3 regions of the Priestia aryabhattai genome follow, and region 1 is predicted to be linked to each of the others. Evidence: riboswitches for the same ligand, from Rfam matches in the RefSeq annotation. Region 1 holds a riboswitch; each other region holds the start of a gene.

Region 1 (6,277 bases):
GTATTTGCTGTTCATTCCATAAAGATCCACCTTCATAAGAAAACATAATGTTTTGAACATCTACAAGCAACAAAGCCATTTTTTTACTCATTTCATTTTATCCCCCTATTAATTTTCGTGGTAAAAAATTCAAAATAATATTATATCAAATTAAAATCTTATATTATATAGCTTGAACTTACGTAATCTATCCTTCTTCGAAGTGTATATGATATGCACCAATAGAAAATATAATACTGCTTTTAGGAAGTTTATATGCTTAAATAAAATTCTTATTTTTAATTCACCAAGCTAACATAAATGTTAAAATATGTAGAAAAGAGTGGAGGAGAATTACATATGAGAAAAGATTTTAGCAATACGGCTTTAATTATTATCGATGTTCAAAGGGCTTTTGAAGATGAAAAGTGGGGGATAAGAAATAACCTAAACGCTGAAGACAATATTCAAGTGCTTTTAAAGACATGGAGAGAAAAGAAATACCCAATTATACATATTCAGCACTTATCTAATAACGACCATTCGATTTTTCATCCTAATAAACCAACCTCAGATTTTAAAGATGTTGCAGTCCCAGCTGAAAATGAACCTATCTTTAAAAAGAAAGTAAATAGTGCATTTATAGGAACTGGACTCGAAAAACATTTAAAAGAAAACCAAATAGAAAAGGTTGTAATAGTAGGGTTAACAACTCCACACTGTGTCTCAACTACTACTCGAATGAGTGGTAATTTAGGATTTGAAACGTACTTAGTATCAGATGCAACAGCTGCATTTGCAATAAAAGGGGCAGATAATACGTATTATTCAGCTGAACAAATACATAATGTTTCATTAGCTACTTTAGACAATGAGTTTGCTACAGTTTTAACCACAAAAGAATTAATCCAAAATTTAGCCGAAGAAATAAAGGCTTAATACTTTTGCTTTAACTATATACAATATACAGAGTTAGTTAACGAAACACAAATTATTGGAAAGGTCATAAAGGAGCCAGTTCCCTTATAAGGTCTTGGCTCTTTTGGGTTAATTACATTTAATTCATAGCTCAATGATGGAATACACGTATGCCTAAATGCGCCATAATCATTCCATATTCATTTGCTGCCCGTGTAACCTGTTCATCTCGTAAAGAATTGCCTGTTTGAACCACATATTTAACGCCACTCTGAGCCGCACGATCTATATTATCACGAAACGGTAAAAAAGCATCAGATGCATAAGAAACGTCTTTTAACCTTTTTAGCCATTCTTGTTTTTCACTCTTACTTAGCCTAGCAGGGACCTCTTCAAAACATCGTTTCCATTGTTCGTTTTCCATCTCAGTAATATCATCATTCAGCCATCCATCAATTGCATTATTCACTTCTACACGAGAAATGCCTTCTCTGAACTTCATGTTAAGGGCTCTTGGATGTTGTCTTAACCACCATTTATCAGCTTTTTCAGCTGCCAACCTTGTACAATGAATACGGGACTGTTGTCCAGCACCAATTCCAATCGTTTGGCCATCTAAGACGAAGCAAATAGAGTTTGATTGTGTATATTTCAATGTAATAAGAGCAACAAGAAGGTCCCTCTTTGCATTATCAGGCATAACAGATTGAGTCGTAACAATATGATTAAAAACTTCTTTCCCAATCTGTACCTCATTTCTTTCTTGTTCTAAAGTAATTCCAAATACCGTTCTTTTTTCAATTGGATCTGGTACATAGTTTGGATCAATCTCTAAGATTAAATATTTTCCTTTCTTTTTCTGCTTTAAAATCTCTAGTGCTTCTTGAGTGTAGCTTGGTGCAACAATCATATCAGAAACCTCTGTTTTGAGGAGATTAGCTGCAGTTATATCCACTTCATCACTAAAAGCAGCACAATCTCCAAACGAAGACATCCTATCTGTTCCACGCGCTCTTGTATAAGCAATAGCTAAAGGAGAGAGATCTACGCCTTCAACAAAATAGGATTCAGCAAGTGTCTCATTTAGTGGAGAGTACACAGCTGCGCCTGCTGGACTTACGTGTTTAAAAGATGCAGCTGCAGGTTGACCAGTAGCCTGTCGAAGCTCCCGGACCAGTTGAAAAGCGTTTAATGCATCTAGAAAGTTAATATAACTGGCTTCTCCATTTAAGATTTTAATAGGTGTGTTCTCAGCATTTTGAACTTTGGCTTTACTTTGATTTGGATTCATCCCGTATCGTCAACAAATTTCTTTCACTTAAAAATCTCCTTTCTAAATAAAAAAAGTATTTGAACATATGTTCAAATACTTTGCCCAGGCGTACGGCCGTTATCTATGTGCTTCCTCATGGTCCTCCATGTTTACGCCAGTAACACATAGTCTGTTTTATAAGAAAATTTTACATAATAATATCAATTTTAACAATATATTTAGCCAAATTTTTCTTTTTTTAATAATATATCATATACAGAGCTAGTTTCCATAAATAAATATTAAATAAGCCGTAGTCAGAATAGCAATACATATATGTCCTCTAAAAAACTCCAAATGTTATTTTACATTTTTTTCATATGAAATTATTGACTTTATTGGTACCTAGTACTAATATCAATTTATATATATTGGTATAAAAGAAAGGTGACTTTAATGAAATCAACTGCACGTATTACAGCAATAGGTACATACATACCTGAAAAAAGACTTACGAATGATGATTTAGAAAGAATTGTTGATACAAATGATGAATGGATTGTGCAGCGAACGGGCATGAGGGAAAGAAGAGTTGCAGGTGAAAACGAATATTCTTCTGACTTAGCTATTAAAGCCATTGAAAACTTAGTCGAGCAATATCAGAAAGAGTTGATTGATGTAGATTGTATTGTTGTTTCAACAACAACGCCTGACTATGCGTTTCCAAGTGTAGCCACTCAGATACAAGACTATTTCGACATTCCTCAAACAGGTGCTCTAGACTTCAACGCTACTTGTGCTGGCTTTACGTATGGATTACATATGGCAAACGGGTTTATTACATCTGGACTTCATCAGAAAGTTTTAGTCGTTACTGCAGAAACTTTATCAAAGGTTACAGATTATACAGATCGGACTACTTGCGTCTTATTTGGGGATGGAGCTGCGGCTGTTTTAGTGGAAAAAGACGCAGAGCATCCAAGCTTTATAGCTACTCACATTGGGACAAACGGAAAAGGAGGTAAACATGTATACCGTACGAATTTATCTACTACTATGCATGGACAACCTTTAAGTTCTAGTGGCAAGATGGTTCAAAACGGAAGAGAAGTGTATAAGTGGGCATCCCGAACAATTCCCTTAGGCATAGCAGAGTTATTAGAACAAGCAAATCTACAAAAGGATAAAGTGAATTGGTTTGTTCCACACAGTGCCAACTTACGAATGATTGAATCAATATGTGAAAGATCAGACTTTTCGCTAGATAAAACGTTAACTAGTGTCGAGTATATGGGAAATACCTCATCTGTTTCGATTCCATTAGCGTTACAAATAGGTATAAGTGAAGGTAAGTTGAAAAACGGAGATATCCTCTTACTTTATGGATTTGGAGGAGGTCTTACACATGCAGGACATATTATTAAATGGGATTTAACAAAGTAGTAATAATTCATGAAAAGCTCTTTTTTACTAATTAAAAGCTTTTCATTCTTCTATAAATTCATTATAAGTTAACATAAAACGTATTATGGGAAATTACATGCTGAAAATCTTTTTTGTTAAGAAAAAATTCATATCTATTAATAAATTAGTAAATATTATCCAAGAGGTGATATTTTGGATAAGAATAAATTAAAGCTTACATCTTCCGAAATAGGAACACTATGGGGAGAATATGTAAACGGAACGATGACAGATGTAGTAAATAGATATATGTTCTCTATTATTGAAGATGAGTCAATAAAGGCCATTTTTGAAGGTGCTATCAGAACCTTCGCAAAACAAAAAAACAAATTGTAGCTTTTATAGAAAACGAAGGGTTTCCAGTTCCAATTGGATTTACTGAGTCTGACCTTAATAAAAATACCAAGAGGTTGTTCACCGACATATTCTGCTTGAATTATTTACATATCATGACGTTACATGGCTTACTAGGACACACAACCTCATTAGGTGTTTCTGTCAGAGAAGACTTACGCCACTTTTACGATTCCTGTGATAATGATGCAAAAAGGATGTATCATCAAACGATTGAATTATTACTTGAAAAAGGGGATTTTCAGAGGGACCCTTATTTTTATCCTGCTGCGAATCCTGAATATATCTCTAGCCAGGATTTTACGGATGGTTTTTTCGGAAAAGGCAGACGTTTAACGGCAATAGAAATCATAAGTATTTCGTTCAACCTTAAAAAAAGCATTATGGCTAAAACTCTTTCTATTGGATTTAGTCAGGTCGCTCAATCAAAAGAAGTAAGAAAGTTTTTAGAGGATTCTGAGAAAACAGCTGATGATCAAATACAATCCTTTTCAAAAGTAATGCACGCAGATAATTTACCCGTCCCTAAATCATGGGAGACAGAAGTAACAACTTCAACAGACTCTCCTTTTTCTGATAAATTAATGATGTATCATATTGGTTTCTTATTCCAAGCTGCACAAGCGTATCACGGAACAGGTTTAGCATCATCCATGCGAACAGATCTTGTAACAATTTATGAAAGCACCATTCTCAAAAATCTAATGGTGACAAAGAGATGGTTTAACATTATGGTGAAAAATAAATGGTTAGAACAACCACCACTTGCTCCTAACAGAAAAGAGATTGCAAAAGAAAAATGAAGTATTCATTTCTAGTTAACATAACGGACTTTATCGGAAACCATAAACAAATAGCAGCTTAATTCAAGCTGCTATTTGTTATACATACTTTTCCTTTATCTGAGCATTCTACTTAAGAAAAGCTAAAATATTCACTCTAATATATAAAGGTGGATTCATATAAATGAATGGTAATAAAGTCTTTCTTACAATTTTAGGTGTTTATGCTATTCCCTTTGCTATTATCTTTTTTACCGATTGTTTAGTTCGGACAAATAGTAAAAAGTAATTTATACTCTTGCTGGATAATAAATAGTATTTTGAACAAACTACTCAAGATACGTGAGGTATCACTCTTAAACCCTTGATACGTTACAGAAAAAACTACCTCCACCCATAAGGTAGTTTTTTCTGTTTTTACACTGTATAGGATATACAAAGGTAGTTGACATAATGTCTCTTAAAGGAACCAAGCAAGTAAAAGAACCCTTGGGGCAGTAGGATTCCATCAAGGATTCTCTTTCTGGAATATGCAGCTTTTTATACATCCTTGATATAATGGGCTTTCCTTGGATAATTAGATAAGATTTGATGTATAAAAAGCGCACGTTTTATTCATATGCTGGCTCTCCTAAAAAATAGTCTTTTTAGTCAAAACAACAAATAATGTAAAAAAGATCAATTTATGTTAAAATAAAAACAACGCCATTTAGACGTTGTTTTTTTATTAAGTACAATTGGCAATGATATTAGATATACCAAAGAAATCTAATAGAGCATCTCTGATATCTGCTTTTAAGCCGGAACCAATTGAATTAACTGCTCTTTTCACGGCTGTTGATTTAGAATTCCCATAAGATCTATAAAGTTTATAACTCTTATAGAACGCTTGAACAAATTTCGATGTTCCACCTAATGCTTTAATTGCTTTTTTAACTTTTAAAATTTTAGCTGCTGGGAACCCAGTTGTTAATAGAGCCATACCAACTGCGCCAATACAACCAGATGTACTAAAGAATGGCGTAATTTCTGGTTTTTGTGTTGCTAGCTTGATAATTCCATCTTCTAGAACAAGATTCATTCCAGTTTGTTCTCTGAGCCATTGAACTGTCTGCTCTTCTCCTTGTTCTACAACTTCATCTGGAATATTCTCTATAGCAGATAAAACTGTTTCTACTTGATCAAAGTCTTCATTTTCAAATGTGGCATCTTCAGGATTTTCAGTTTCTTCAGCACTTGCTATTGAAACAAGTCCTAAAGAAGAGAATGCTAACGTAAAAGCAGTTAACATAAGGATAATTTTTTTCTTAACAAATGACATAAATGGTACTCCCTTCCTTAAATTCCATTACTAATATATCATATAATGGATATTTATGGCTAGATAAAATACATAAAATAGAAATTAATAGTTTAGGAGTGATTAAATGAAAAAAAGTTATTCTTTCATAGCTGGATTATTTATAATTCTTTCTCTACTAGTAAATCTCATATGGAGAGGTGAATCCTGGCCAGGATACTTTACCTT
Region 2 (6,277 bases), on a different contig from region 1:
AAAAGATGACTAGAATTAAAACAATATTGTAAAGCGGTAAGAAAATAGCATTTTTACGAAGCGAATCTGCACTTTTAGCAGTGAAAACACCTGTAGCAGCGTGGGCCCACATGAATAAAGCTAAAGCAGATACGAGTGATGCTGTAATAAACCATGGAATGCCTTTAGGTCCTTGTGTTGGGATCGTTAATAGCTGCGGTGCATCCTTTGCAACATTGTCGATCATGTTGCCCCAGCTTCCAAAATGCATAATTGGCAGAGAAACAACCATAAATAACATAATCGCCCATACTAAAATATCTTTAATAATTGCCGTATATGTGGGACCTTTAATTCCGCTGAAAAAGGTATAAAGAGCCACAAGAAAGAATGAAAGAATAACAACAGCTTTTACGTTAATGTAGCCAGTTCCTGCAACACGAAGAGTATCTTGAATACCGCTAAGCTGAAGATCAATATAGGGAATAAGCATCAATACACCTACTATGGCAATTAAAGAGGAGAGAAATTTACTACTAAAACGTTCTCTAGCATAATCAGCAAGCGTAGTAAGTTTGTGCTTTTTAGCAACAGTCCAAAGCTTTGGAAGAAAAAAGTATGAAATTAAAAAGGCTAAAACAGAGTAAGGAATGGCAAAAAATGCAATGCTTCCTCCCTGATAAGCTGTACTTGTAAGACCTAGGAATGTATAAGCAGTATATAAATCTGCTCCTACTAAAAGCCAGACGAGCAGGCTTCCAAAACGTCTTCCGCCTACAGCCCACTCTTCAACTGAGCTTCTAGATGATTTGTCACGTCCCGCTATAAAGCCAATCGCGATAACGACAAGAACAATTGCTGATGTGATTAAAAGTGCGGTTAAATTTCCTTGCATTATTCAATGTCCCCCCAAGATTTTTGTAAACGATAAATGATAAATGTACACACAGGCGTTAAGAAGACCCATAAAAATAACCATAAATGCAAAAGAGGTAATCCAAAAATAATTGGATGAATGTTATTTACAAAAGGTAAAAAAGCGAATTGAGCAATAAATGGAACGATAAATAAAATAAAAATTATGAATTTTCTGTTCAATTTTACTCCTCCTACTAAAATTTATCTAACAATGTTCACTATGATAGCAAGTCTGACATGGTAAAGCAATAAGTTTTTTGAAAATTTCGTTATAACCTATGAAAATTTTTTTAGAAAAACAAAAAAGAGCTTATGATGAGAGTATATTCGAAATGATTATGGAAGAAAAAAAGGGGATAATCTAAGCGAAGTTGCTCTTGAAGCAAAAAGAGAACGGAAAAGAAGAAATTTAGTTTTTGCAGAGAAGTTTTTGTTTCTTTGATGAGATAAAGTATATTGCTATTGCATCATAAGAAAAGAATTTGTATGTTCAAAAAGAGATTCATGGAAGGAATAAAACAGAGCAAATAAAAAAACTAGACAATAAGTGCTTGTCTAGTTCCACCACTCTGTCAATGGTCCTTTGTCGCCATAAACAGGATCTGTTGTAGGAATAGGTACTTGTGCAATTTCATCAAATACGTGAGGGCGATCAGTTTGTTTTCCTGTTCGTAAATTGTAATCCATGCCTTCTGGATAAGCTCCAACCACTTTAAAATCAGCAGTTGATTGGAGACGCATATGCCCTGTTCCTGCAGGAAGTACGAGCACATCGCCAGCATGCACCACAATATTTTCCCCCATATGTCCACCTAGTTTTAAGCGCGCAGATCCGCTAATTACACCTAGTGCTTCATGAGAATTGCTGTGGTAATGGTGAAAATCATGTATGCCGCCTACCCAGCTGTTTTTCCAGTTGTGAGAATTAAAAATGCTCTCCACTTTCTCTTTCTTACTAATAAATACGTGTTCATACAACAAAACTGGAAGACGAGGGTGATTTGGAATGGTTCCGTCGTCATCAAAATAAAGAACTTTTACATTTGCATAATTCATAAGCATCCCTCTAACAATCTTTTTTCGTAATTTTCCCTGTTTTTTGCTTGCGTAAACAGAGAAGTTTGCTCGAAGTACTTCATTAGTTGCGAAGTGCATGATATGTAGGTTTTAACGTTTTCAAAAAAAAGTCTCCCACTTCAAACGTCGCTAAGTGGTGGGCAGTTCACTTTAGTATCTTTTCTTCATATTGTATATAAGTAAAGGGCCTAGTGCAAGAATTCTATAGATATATAGCTGTTAATTCATGTTTTGTAAATAAGTAATATATATTAGTATAACTTATGAGAGGGAATTCGTTCGTGGAGTAAAAGAACCGAATAATAAGAAAGTTAGGATTTTGGATCATTTTTGTGATGTATAAAAGGTTTTTAGATATTGAATTCTTAATTTTACGAATAATTTATTATTTTTAGAAAATTAATGTAAGTATTTTTGTGTATTGAGTAATGGTGATCAATGTTATATACTAATAAAAAATATATTCCTATATGTGACTGGCGCAACATGGATGACCATGGGGGAGCATATAGCGTATAAGCCGCGCGCCTGGGCAAACACTTGAGAAAATTTCGCAAGTGTTTTTTTTATTTTCCTAGGGAAGAGGGGTAGATTTGGATGAGCAATATGCAAAGGAAGATGGGAACATTTGCATTAACCATGACAGGAATAGGTTCGATTATTGGTTCCGGATGGCTGTTTGGAGCATGGAAAGCAGCTCAAATTGCGGGACCCGCGGCTATTTTTTCATGGGTTATTGGAATGGTGGTTATCTTGACTATTGCCCTATCATATGCTGAACTGGGCGCGATGTTTCCACAAGCAGGGGGGATGGTTAAATACCCTCAGTATTCACACGGATCATTTATTGGGTTTTTGGCTGCTTGGGCTAACTGGATTTCAATAGCTTCAACGATAACAGTGGAAGCTATTGCATCTGTACAATATATGAGTACGTGGCCGTGGAAATGGGCTCGCTGGACTCATGAATTAGTAGACAATGGCATTTTAACGTCTAAGGGGTTGGCAGTTGCGTCTTTGTTATTATTCGTTTATTTTTTTGTGAACTATTGGACGGTAAATCTCTTTGCCAAAGCCAATTCATTTATTACGATTGTTAAATTAATTATTCCTGGTTTGACGGCAGGGGCTTTATTTTTTTCTGGTTTTCATAGCGGGAACTTTTCAAGTGAGCATGGGGTAGCACCTTACGGGTGGGCAAGTGTTTTAACTGCAGTGGCAACATCAGGTATTGTGTTTGCATTTAATGGGTTTCAAAGTCCAGTAAATATGGCAGGAGAAGCAAAATCACCTAATAAATCGATTCCGATAGCTGTAATTGGTTCAATTTTTATTGCTGGAATTGTATATATTATATTGCAAATAGTTTTTATCGGAGCAGTAAGTCCGTCGTCAATTGCTGATGGATGGAATCATTTGAATTTTAATTCTCCTTTTGCTGATTTAGCGATTGCGCTTGGAATTAACTGGCTGACAATTGTGTTATACGCAGACGCATTTGTTTCTCCTTCCGGCACAGGTGCTACATATACGGCAACTACTTCTAGAATGTTATACGGGATGCAACAAAATGGATATTTGCCAAAGATATTTGGTACTCTTCATCCACTTTACAATGTCCCGCGCCCAGCTATGTGGCTAAATTTAGCAGCCTGCTTTTTGTTTCTCTTTTTATTTAGAGGATGGGGTGTCTTAGCAGAAGTGATCTCAGTAGCGACGCTTATCTCTTATATTATGGGTCCTGTAGCGCTTATAACATTAAGAAAAACGGCTTCACACTTTTACCGTCCATTTTATTTAAAAGGAGCATCAATTATTGCGCCATGCGGCTTCGTTTTTGCTTCCTTGACGCTTTACTGGGCAAGGTGGCCTCTTACAGGTGAAGTGATCTTTATTATGGCAATTGGCCTGCCTGTTTATTTTTATTACCAAGCGAAAAATAAATGGGTGGGCTTTAAAAAAGAATTTTTAACCGGGGCTTGGATGCTTATCTATTTAGCGTGCATGATTTTTATTTCCTACATAGGAAGCGAAAAATTTGGAGGCAAAAATATTTTGCCTTTCGGATGGGATATGCTAGTGATTGCTTGCGTATCATTAGCTTTTTATTACTGGGGAATTAAAAGTGGCAAATCCAATCGATATATGAAGGAAGCTGAACAAATCAATCAAGAAAATTTTCAATCTAAATAAAAAAATACGAGCCGGTGCTCGTGTTTTTTTATTTATTTATATGAGTGGAGAATTTAGACTTGGTTTTTATCAAAATATTGTAAAAAATATAGATTTTAAGGTTTAAGGATTTACACAGAGGGAACCTTTATTTGGGGTAAAGTTCTAAAAAAACAAAATAAAGGGGATCAGGCAGCTGTGAAAAAAATGAATGTTTTGGCTTTGGTTTTTGTACTTATGCTAGTATTAGCGGCTTGTAACAGTTCTAAGGAAACGGGAGGATCCACTTCGGCTAAAAATAAGGTGATTGAAGCATCCATTGACAGCGCTTCTTATATTTTAGTAGATAGTGATGAAGGAGCTACAAGTGAAGAAAAAGGGCTATTGAAAGTTGATTTGAAAGTGAAAAATGTCTCCAAAAACAGGAGTGAACAGTCGTGAGCTTGGACTAGAAAGCAGTGCATCTGACAAGATTGGCGCTGGAAAGCAAAAAAATTTAACGTTTGTCTTTGAAGTCAAAAAAGATAAAAAATACAAAATTGGGCTTCAGCCAACATCATCTGATTATGATGAAGAAATTGACGAAGTAACATTAACGCTGAATACGAAGAAATACGCGAAAAGCTATAATAAGCTGCAAGACCCAGCAAAAGCTCTGCAAGCTTATACAGAAGTTCTTTACTTAAACAAAGAAAATGTAGACTATGATAAATATGTAACAGCAGACAAAACAGCTGTCATAGAAGAACAGAAAAAAGCGTTTAACGAGGAATTAAAAGGTGCGTTTTCTAACAGTTTAACCGACAAAGCAAAAAAAGATTTTTTTAACATGTATAAAGATGTTTTAAAAGAAAAAGCAAGCGTGAAGACAAAGGTGATTGCGAATGCAAATAATAAAGCCGTAGTAGAAGTGGAGTACACTACCGTTAATTTATCAGACTTATATTCATACGTATCGCAGCTTAAGCGAGCATACACAGATGAAACGAAAGATTACGATACAGAACACTCTGAAGAGTTTGCGGCTTCTAAATTCAAAGATATTGTAAATGAATTAGAGACGAAAGAAGGAAGTCGTCCCTTACGAATTTTTATGGTGAAAGAAGATGGAAAATGGACTGTGAAGTCAAGTGACCTATACAGTGATTCTTTAGGTGAAACGTTTGGATCAAGCTATATTCGATAAACAAAAAAGAGAAGAATTTTTCTTCTCTTTTTTGTTTTCTGTAAATAAATCAACGAGTTTTTTGTAAAGCTAAATTTATCAAAATATGCTAGTATAGGTTCATTCATTCTTTTATTCTTATTATGATAGGCATCAATGGAGGTTCTTACTAATGAAAGCAAATTATTGTAAAGATACAAAGGCCGTTCGAACGAGCCGCATTTTCCCTAATGATATTAATAATCACAATACGTTATTTGGCGGAAAGTTAATGAGTGATATTGATATGATTGCGTCCATTTCAGCTTATCGTCACAGTCGTACAGAGTGTGTTACAGCTTCAGCAGACTCCATTCACTTTCTGCATCCTATTACGCCTCAGGATTCTGTATGTTTGGAGTCATATGTATCATGGACAGGTCGTTCATCCATGGAAGTGTTTGTGAAGGTGATTAAAGAAAATTTAAAAACCGGAGAGCGTCAAATTGCAGCCACATCATTTTTAACTTTTGTGGCAATGGATGATGATGGAAAGCCCCGCGCAGTACCGGAGCTTATTCCAGAAACAGAAGAAGAAAAATACCTTTTTCAAACGGGGGCAGATCGCGCTGCCACACGTAAACAAGTGCGTAAAAAAAGTAACGAACTAGCCTCGGTATTGGATTTAGGACAACCTTGGTAACATAAAAAGACTGCAGTGCAAAGCACTGCAGTCTTTTTATGTTTGATGAAATCTCCTCTCCTGAGCGAGAGGAGGAAATAAAATCATATGAAATTTATTTTCGTTCATGGTAATATGGATTTAATATAATTTTCTAAAAAGTTTAAAAAGTAAAATATTTACAAAGAAAGGTGTCGTGTCTAATGGTAACAGTAGAAGCAGCGGAAAGACAAAACAGCAGCACTGCCCTGCGCCGTGATGTAAAGTTTCTCGGTCAATTGTTAGGGAAAGTTCTGGTTCACCAA
Region 3 (6,277 bases), on a different contig from region 1:
TCGCTTTATCATTTTCAAGTGCATCTTTTAAAGAAGCGAATACATCATGATGTACGTTAATTTCTAACACTTTTTCTGCTTTCACATGCTGATTGTCAGGCATAGCACTTAAAATTTTCTCCATTTCAATCGTTACTTCACCATCAGCTGATAAGCAAACGGGATGTGTTTTTAAACGTTTAGACGCGCGCACATCTCCTACTTTTCCTGCCAAAGCTTTTTTCATATAGTCAAATAGCTCTTTATTCTCTTTTTCCTCAGACTCATTGAGCTGTTCTTCTTCTGCTTCAATCCCTAAGTCACTGCTTGAAACAGATTTAAATTCTTTTTCTTCGTACGTCATTAACATTTTAATCGCAAATTCATCGATATCTTCTGTAAAATATAGAATTTCGTATCCTCTATCTGCAACCAATTCTGCTTGAGGAAGCTTTTCAATTCGGTCGTATGATTCGCCTGATGCATAATAGATATACTTTTGATCCTCAGGCATGCGCGATACATACTCGTCTAATGTCACCAGCTTTTTCTCTGTAGAAGAATAGAATAAAAGCAGGTCTTTTAATACATCTTTGTTGCTTCCGAAGTCACTGTAAACACCATACTTCAGCTGGCGACCAAATGATTCATAAAACTTCTCGTACTTTTCACGTTCGTTTTTAAGCAAGCTTTTTAATTCATTTTTAATTTTCTTGCCGATGTTTTTGGCAATTAGCTGAAGCTGGCGATCTTGCTGCAAAATTTCACGCGAAATATTAAGAGATAAATCTTCAGAATCTACCATACCTTTCACGAAGCTAAAGTAGTCCGGAAGAAGATCTGCACATTTATTCATAATTAATACGCCGTTTGAATAAAGCTCAAGTCCTTTTTCAAATTCTTTTGAGTAGTAATCAAACGGAATATTTTCTGGAATAAATAAAATGGCATTGTAGCGAATTGTCCCATCTACATTAATGTGAAGGTGAGTGAGCGGTTTATCAAACCCGTAGCGCTTTTCTGAATAAAACTGCTCATAGTCTTCTGGAGTCAATTCATTTTTATTTTTCTTCCAGATCGGTACCATGCTGTTGATAACTTGTTCTTCTGTATAATCTTCTAGCTCGTTATCATCGTCTTCTTTAGGGCGTTTTTCCGTTATGTCCATTTTAATGGGGTAGCGGATAAAGTCTGAATACTTTTTAATGATTGCTTTTAAACGATATTCTTCTAGATACTCATCATATGTTTCATCTTCTGTATTTTCTTTGATTTTTAAAATGATTTGAGTTCCAACCGTTTCTTTTTCACAGAGTTCAATCGTATAACCATCAGCCCCAGTAGATTCCCATTTATAGGCTTCATCGCTGCCTAATGCTTTACTAATTACGGTTACGACATCTGCTACCATAAACGCTGCGTAAAATCCAACGCCGAATTGGCCAATAATCGTGTGCCCGTCCTTTGTTTCATTTTCATTTTTAAAAGCAAGAGAACCGCTTCTGGCAATTGTTCCTAAGCTGCTTTCAAGCTCTTCTTGAGTCATACCAATTCCAGTATCCGCAATCGTTAAGGTACGGTTAGTTTTATCTGGTGTTACTTTTATGTAGTAGCTTTCTTTGTTAAAACGCAAGGAGTCGTCTGTTAAGGCTTTGTAATAAATTTTATCGATTGCATCGCTCGAATTTGATAGAAGTTCTCTCAAAAATACTTCTTTTTGAGAATAGATGGAGTTAATCATCATCTCCAATAATCGCTTTGATTCGGCTTTAAATTCTTTTTTTGACATAAGAAGTTCTCCTTTCCATATAGGGCTTATAAGATAATTAGCACTTGAGTTAAGAGAGTGCTAATCACTCTTCTTGTTTAACATGTATTGGGGTATTTGTCAATATATTAGGAGGTCTCTTACAGGGATTTAAAATTAGACTGAAAAAAGCAAACTTTTAAAAAAAGGTTGAACGTTCCGAAAGAGTTTGCTAGAATATACTTAATTTCAAAGACTATATGTGACTGGCGAAACGCGGATAACCGTGAGGAAGCATATAGTGACGTAGCCGTTCGCCTGGGCAGAGGTAAGGGATTAATACATATCTCTTACCTCTTTCTGTTTAGGGGGAGAGGATATAGAAGTTACCAAACATGTAGGTTAAAAAACCAGACTTTTAAAAAAATTTAAAAATGAAGTTCCTTTATCCAAGGGTAAAAACATGTAAAACTACGATGATAATCAGAGGAGAGTACAAAATGAGCACATTAACATTAGAGAAAGTACAAACAATCAAAACGTTAAACAACATTGCACAAAAAGGTCTAAATGTTTTTAATCAAGAAGGTTATCAAATTGACAACGACAGCGCAAATCCAGATGCTATTGTCGTGCGTAGCTTTAACATGCATAGCATGGCATTTGACCAAAATTTAAAGGCTATTGCACGAGCTGGAGCAGGGGTTAATAATATTCCGGTGGACGCTTGCACGGAGCAAGGTATCGTTGTATTTAATACGCCAGGAGCTAATGCAAACGCAGTAAAAGAAATGGTTTTAACTACGATTATGGCTTCTTCTCGTAACTTATTTGCTGGAGTTGAATGGACAAAAGGCTTAGATGGCCAAGGTGATCAAATTCCTAAGTTAGTTGAAGCAGGTAAAAAACAGTTTGTTGGAAAAGAAATCAAAGGTAAAACATTAGGCGTTATTGGTTTAGGTGCAATTGGTGCTCTTGTAGCAAACGACGCGCTTGATTTAGATATGGATGTAATTGGTTTTGATCCATTCATTTCTGTTAATACAGCTTGGAATTTGTCTCGCAATGTACAGCGTGCAATGTCTCTAGAAGAACTATTTGCAGCATCTGACTATATTACTGTTCACGTTCCATTAACGGATGATACAAAAGGTGTTTTCAATAAAGAAACGTTCAGCATCATGAAACCAGATGTTCATATTTTAAACTTCTCACGCGGTGAGCTTGTAAATGAAGAAGATATGAAAGCTGCTCTTGAAAGTGGAAAAGTTGGTCGATACATTACAGATTTCCCAAATCAAAATGTCTTGAACATGAAAAATGTTGTGCCAATTCCTCATTTAGGGGCATCAACTCAAGAATCAGAAGAGAACTGTGCGGTAATGGCAGCACGTCAAGTAAAGAATTTCTTAGAAACAGGAAATGTTAAAAACTCAGTGAACTTCCCGAATACGTCTCTTCCTTACACTGGGAAAAAACGCGTAGCTGCTTTCCATCACAATGTGCCAAATATGGTAGGACAAATTACGCAAGTGTTCTCAAACTACAATTTAAACATTGCAGATATGGTGAACAGAAGCCGCGGTGAATACGCGTATACAATGATCGATATTGACAATCAAGTAAGTGACGAGATTGTGCCTGAGCTAGAAGAAAAAATTGGTCAGATTGAAGGAATTGTTACAATTCGTATTATCTAATTTGGTTACCATCATTTTATAAGTGTTTCAGCCCTAACTTTTCTAAGTTAGGGCTGTTTTTGCATATTGTTTATCCTCATATCTCTTACCTCATTCCCATAGCATATAGAAATACCGTTTCTAAAGAGGTGAGCGTTTTGTCAGGAGAACTGATAGGAATTTTAATTGGGTCACTTATCGCTCTGGCAGGAACATTTATTACCTCTGTCGTAGCTGTAGTGATGTCGAAAGAGCAATACAAACAAGAACTTCGCAAAACATTTATCCAAAAGAAAGTCGATGCCTATACTCACGTGTGTCAAGTTATTCTAGCGATAAAAAATGATTTACTTACAAAAACCGTTTCTTCAGCCGGCTTAAACTGGACGGCTCAGTCGATTAACAAATTAGCAGATGTATGTATCACGGAAGGACTATGGCTCGATGAAGAAGACAGTAAAAAGTTAGAGGTTCTGCAAAAGCAGCTTTCAAAGTTTGTATTTGATGAAATAGAACTGTCTAGTCGTGATATTCTCACAACCTGTTATGAAATTATTGATTATTGTGAAAAAAAGATAAGAGTTTTTCATTTTATGACTTTGAAAGAAGAAAGAAATAAATGATTATAGAAGAAGGAGTACTAGTATGGATGTTTTAAAACATAATAAAAAAGCATGGGATTATAAAGTGATGGAACAATCCATTTATACACGACCGGTAGACGAAAAAACCATTAAGGAAAGTAAAAACGGCAAATGGGAAATTACCGTTACCACTCACAAACACGTGCCGAAAAACTGGCTTCCAAAGTCAATAAAAGGATTAAAAATTCTGTGTTTAGCATCTGGAGGCGGCCAGCAAGGACCTATTTTAGCAGCCGCGGGAGCCGATGTAACCGTTATGGATTTATCTGAAAATCAGTTGAAGCAAGATAAAATCGTAGCACAATGAGACAATCTTCACCTTAAAACAGTAGCCGGAAATTACAACTACCGCTAGCACGGTATATCTTTCGGTTAGAGCCACTAACAGAAATAGTGCAAGTGGAATGTTTTCCTTTGCTCAACCAATGTTAGCTCTAGAGTCAGTAGCAAAACCATTTAAACCACGTAACCCATCATACTTATATGCTGAAACAATTCTTCGAGGGTTAAATAATTTAAATGATGTGTTATATCAAAATGATGGGAACTGGAAGGTATTAAAGAAGTGGGAAGAAGTTTTACTGGATGGAACTAACCCTTGGGCATGGCATGTTGATTTTGTGGGATACAAAGTTATAAAAGTAGCAGATGCTTTTGGCCCTATTACCACATCAACTAATACTTCTATTTATCAAGTAACAAATCATTTAGGGCCTTGTTAAAGAAATTAACTACCAGTGGTGATTTAGACTTAAATAATGCAGCCGCTTGGTTTGGAAATATCACAGGGACTGCAGGAAAAGCAGATATAATATTAACAGTACCAGACACTTTAACAGGTTGGGCTGACTCATACACACCAACATCTGATGAGATTAAAGCTTATTTTAATGGTTGGAAAGTAAAAACAGTTGATGGGTCTAATAAGCCTACGGCATGGGTTTCTGTCATCGATGGAAAAGATACGCCAACTCAAAACACTTGATTATGTAAAAACAAATAAGACGGCTGATTATACATGTTATCGCCTTTTTTATCAACTTTCTTCGCCTCAAGTCATTGATATTACTGATAAGGTTGAGGGTGCATTGAATGTAAATGGACAAACACAAGCCTCTTTAGATAGTGGTGTTGTAGTAAGAGAGAAAATTATTCCCAAAGCTGACGGTTTAGGCAAGTATCGTATCAATAGCAAGTATTTGGAAGATAGTACTTTAACGAATAAAGTCTCAAAAATTCTTAGTATTATACAAAATAATGTAGACGATACAAAGAACTGGGAGTTCCGAAATAATAGTGACGGCGGAAATACTAATGGTGCGTTGTGGGTTCGAATTTCAGCCGATAAATTTAATTCAAATGCAAACTACTATGTAACATACTTAGTTTTAGAAAAAGAAAAGTTTACAACAAACCCTGTAAACGTAAAAGCTTCCTACAACACAAGTATTCGTTCCACCGTTGATCAAATGAACGAACAGTTATCAGATGTAAAATCATTAGCGAGTATCCATTGATCGCTACTTATATAAATTATTACTTGCTGCTAAGGCAAATGGATGGAGTGTGTAATAGATGGATTTAACCAATGTAAATGTAGATGTCCTCCTAAACTCTAAAACAATCTCTGTTCTTTTATCCATAGCATGTTGAATAATTGCTAGTTCTTTCTGATGTTTACGTTCTTCGTTAAATGTTCTCTCTTGGAATTCATATTGATTTTTCTGTGCTTTACTGTTAATGATACTCGTTGTTATAAGAGTTACTATAATTCCTAAAACAGTAAACCCACCAGACCATATTGCGGCTGCTACTTCTGGTGACATAGATTACTCGTTCCTCTCTTTAAATTTCTTGATACTTATAAGCAAATATTTCATAATGTGTTATTACAGTAATATACTCAAAGTTTAAGTTTGAAGAATCTGTAGTAAATGGTATTGACTGTCCTGGTTAGCATTTTGTTTAGCTGCTTCTTCAGCCTGAGCTTGCGTCTGTGCTTCTGATTGTTCTTGTGTTTTTTGAATACTAGACACAAACTTGTCATTAGCTTTATCTACTTTTCTATCAACTTCCTTCTTTCCGCATCCAGCTAATAATATGCCGAAAGTTAATGTGCCAATTAACATTTTTTTCTTCACTGCAACTCCTCTGTATTGGTTAATTTTACCTATGGGAATAATTTACAGTATAAAACTTTTGCAATGAATTGTAACTAGTTTTTAGAA

What was found. Region 1 has a riboswitch for ZMP and ZTP ahead of M3225_RS25760 (phosphoribosylaminoimidazolecarboxamide formyltransferase). Riboswitches for the same ligand answer to the same signal wherever they lie in the genome.
Region 2: linked by a shared signal. The riboswitch ahead of M3225_RS13570 (APC family permease) and the one ahead of M3225_RS25760 (phosphoribosylaminoimidazolecarboxamide formyltransferase) in region 1 are both predicted to bind ZMP and ZTP.
Region 3: linked by a shared signal. The riboswitch ahead of M3225_RS12170 (phosphoglycerate dehydrogenase) and the one ahead of M3225_RS25760 (phosphoribosylaminoimidazolecarboxamide formyltransferase) in region 1 are both predicted to bind ZMP and ZTP.

The regions. Positions count from the first base shown of each region.
Region 1 is NZ_JAMBOQ010000010.1:44,788-51,064, reverse strand. It holds gene M3225_RS25770 (cysteine hydrolase family protein) at 1-91, opposite strand, end outside; gene M3225_RS25765 (cysteine hydrolase family protein) at 340-918, shown strand; gene M3225_RS25760 (phosphoribosylaminoimidazolecarboxamide formyltransferase) at 1,049-2,188, opposite strand; ZMP/ZTP riboswitch at 2,264-2,342, opposite strand; gene M3225_RS25755 (ketoacyl-ACP synthase III) at 2,606-3,592, shown strand; partial or broken gene M3225_RS25750 (DUF3231 family protein) at 3,767-4,770, shown strand; gene M3225_RS25745 (hypothetical protein) at 5,477-6,070, opposite strand.
Region 2 is NZ_JAMBOQ010000003.1:78,472-84,748, forward strand. It holds gene M3225_RS13555 (sodium:solute symporter family protein) at 1-874, opposite strand, end outside; gene M3225_RS13560 (DUF3311 domain-containing protein) at 874-1,077, opposite strand; gene M3225_RS13565 (cupin domain-containing protein) at 1,453-2,052, opposite strand; ZMP/ZTP riboswitch at 2,437-2,515, shown strand; gene M3225_RS13570 (APC family permease) at 2,572-4,167, shown strand; gene M3225_RS13575 (hypothetical protein) at 4,345-4,587, shown strand; gene M3225_RS13580 (DUF5105 domain-containing protein) at 4,556-5,332, shown strand; gene M3225_RS13585 (acyl-CoA thioesterase) at 5,484-5,993, shown strand; gene ppc (phosphoenolpyruvate carboxylase) at 6,176-6,277, shown strand, end outside.
Region 3 is NZ_JAMBOQ010000002.1:1,008,426-1,014,702, reverse strand. It holds gene htpG (molecular chaperone HtpG) at 1-1,768, opposite strand, end outside; ZMP/ZTP riboswitch at 1,979-2,057, shown strand; gene M3225_RS12170 (phosphoglycerate dehydrogenase) at 2,227-3,426, shown strand; gene M3225_RS12165 (hypothetical protein) at 3,564-4,028, shown strand; partial or broken gene M3225_RS12160 (SAM-dependent methyltransferase) at 4,051-4,353, shown strand; gene M3225_RS12155 (hypothetical protein) at 4,454-4,771, shown strand; gene M3225_RS12150 (hypothetical protein) at 4,765-5,034, shown strand; gene M3225_RS12145 (hypothetical protein) at 5,003-5,566, shown strand; gene M3225_RS12140 (hypothetical protein) at 5,570-5,875, opposite strand; gene M3225_RS12135 (hypothetical protein) at 5,960-6,190, opposite strand.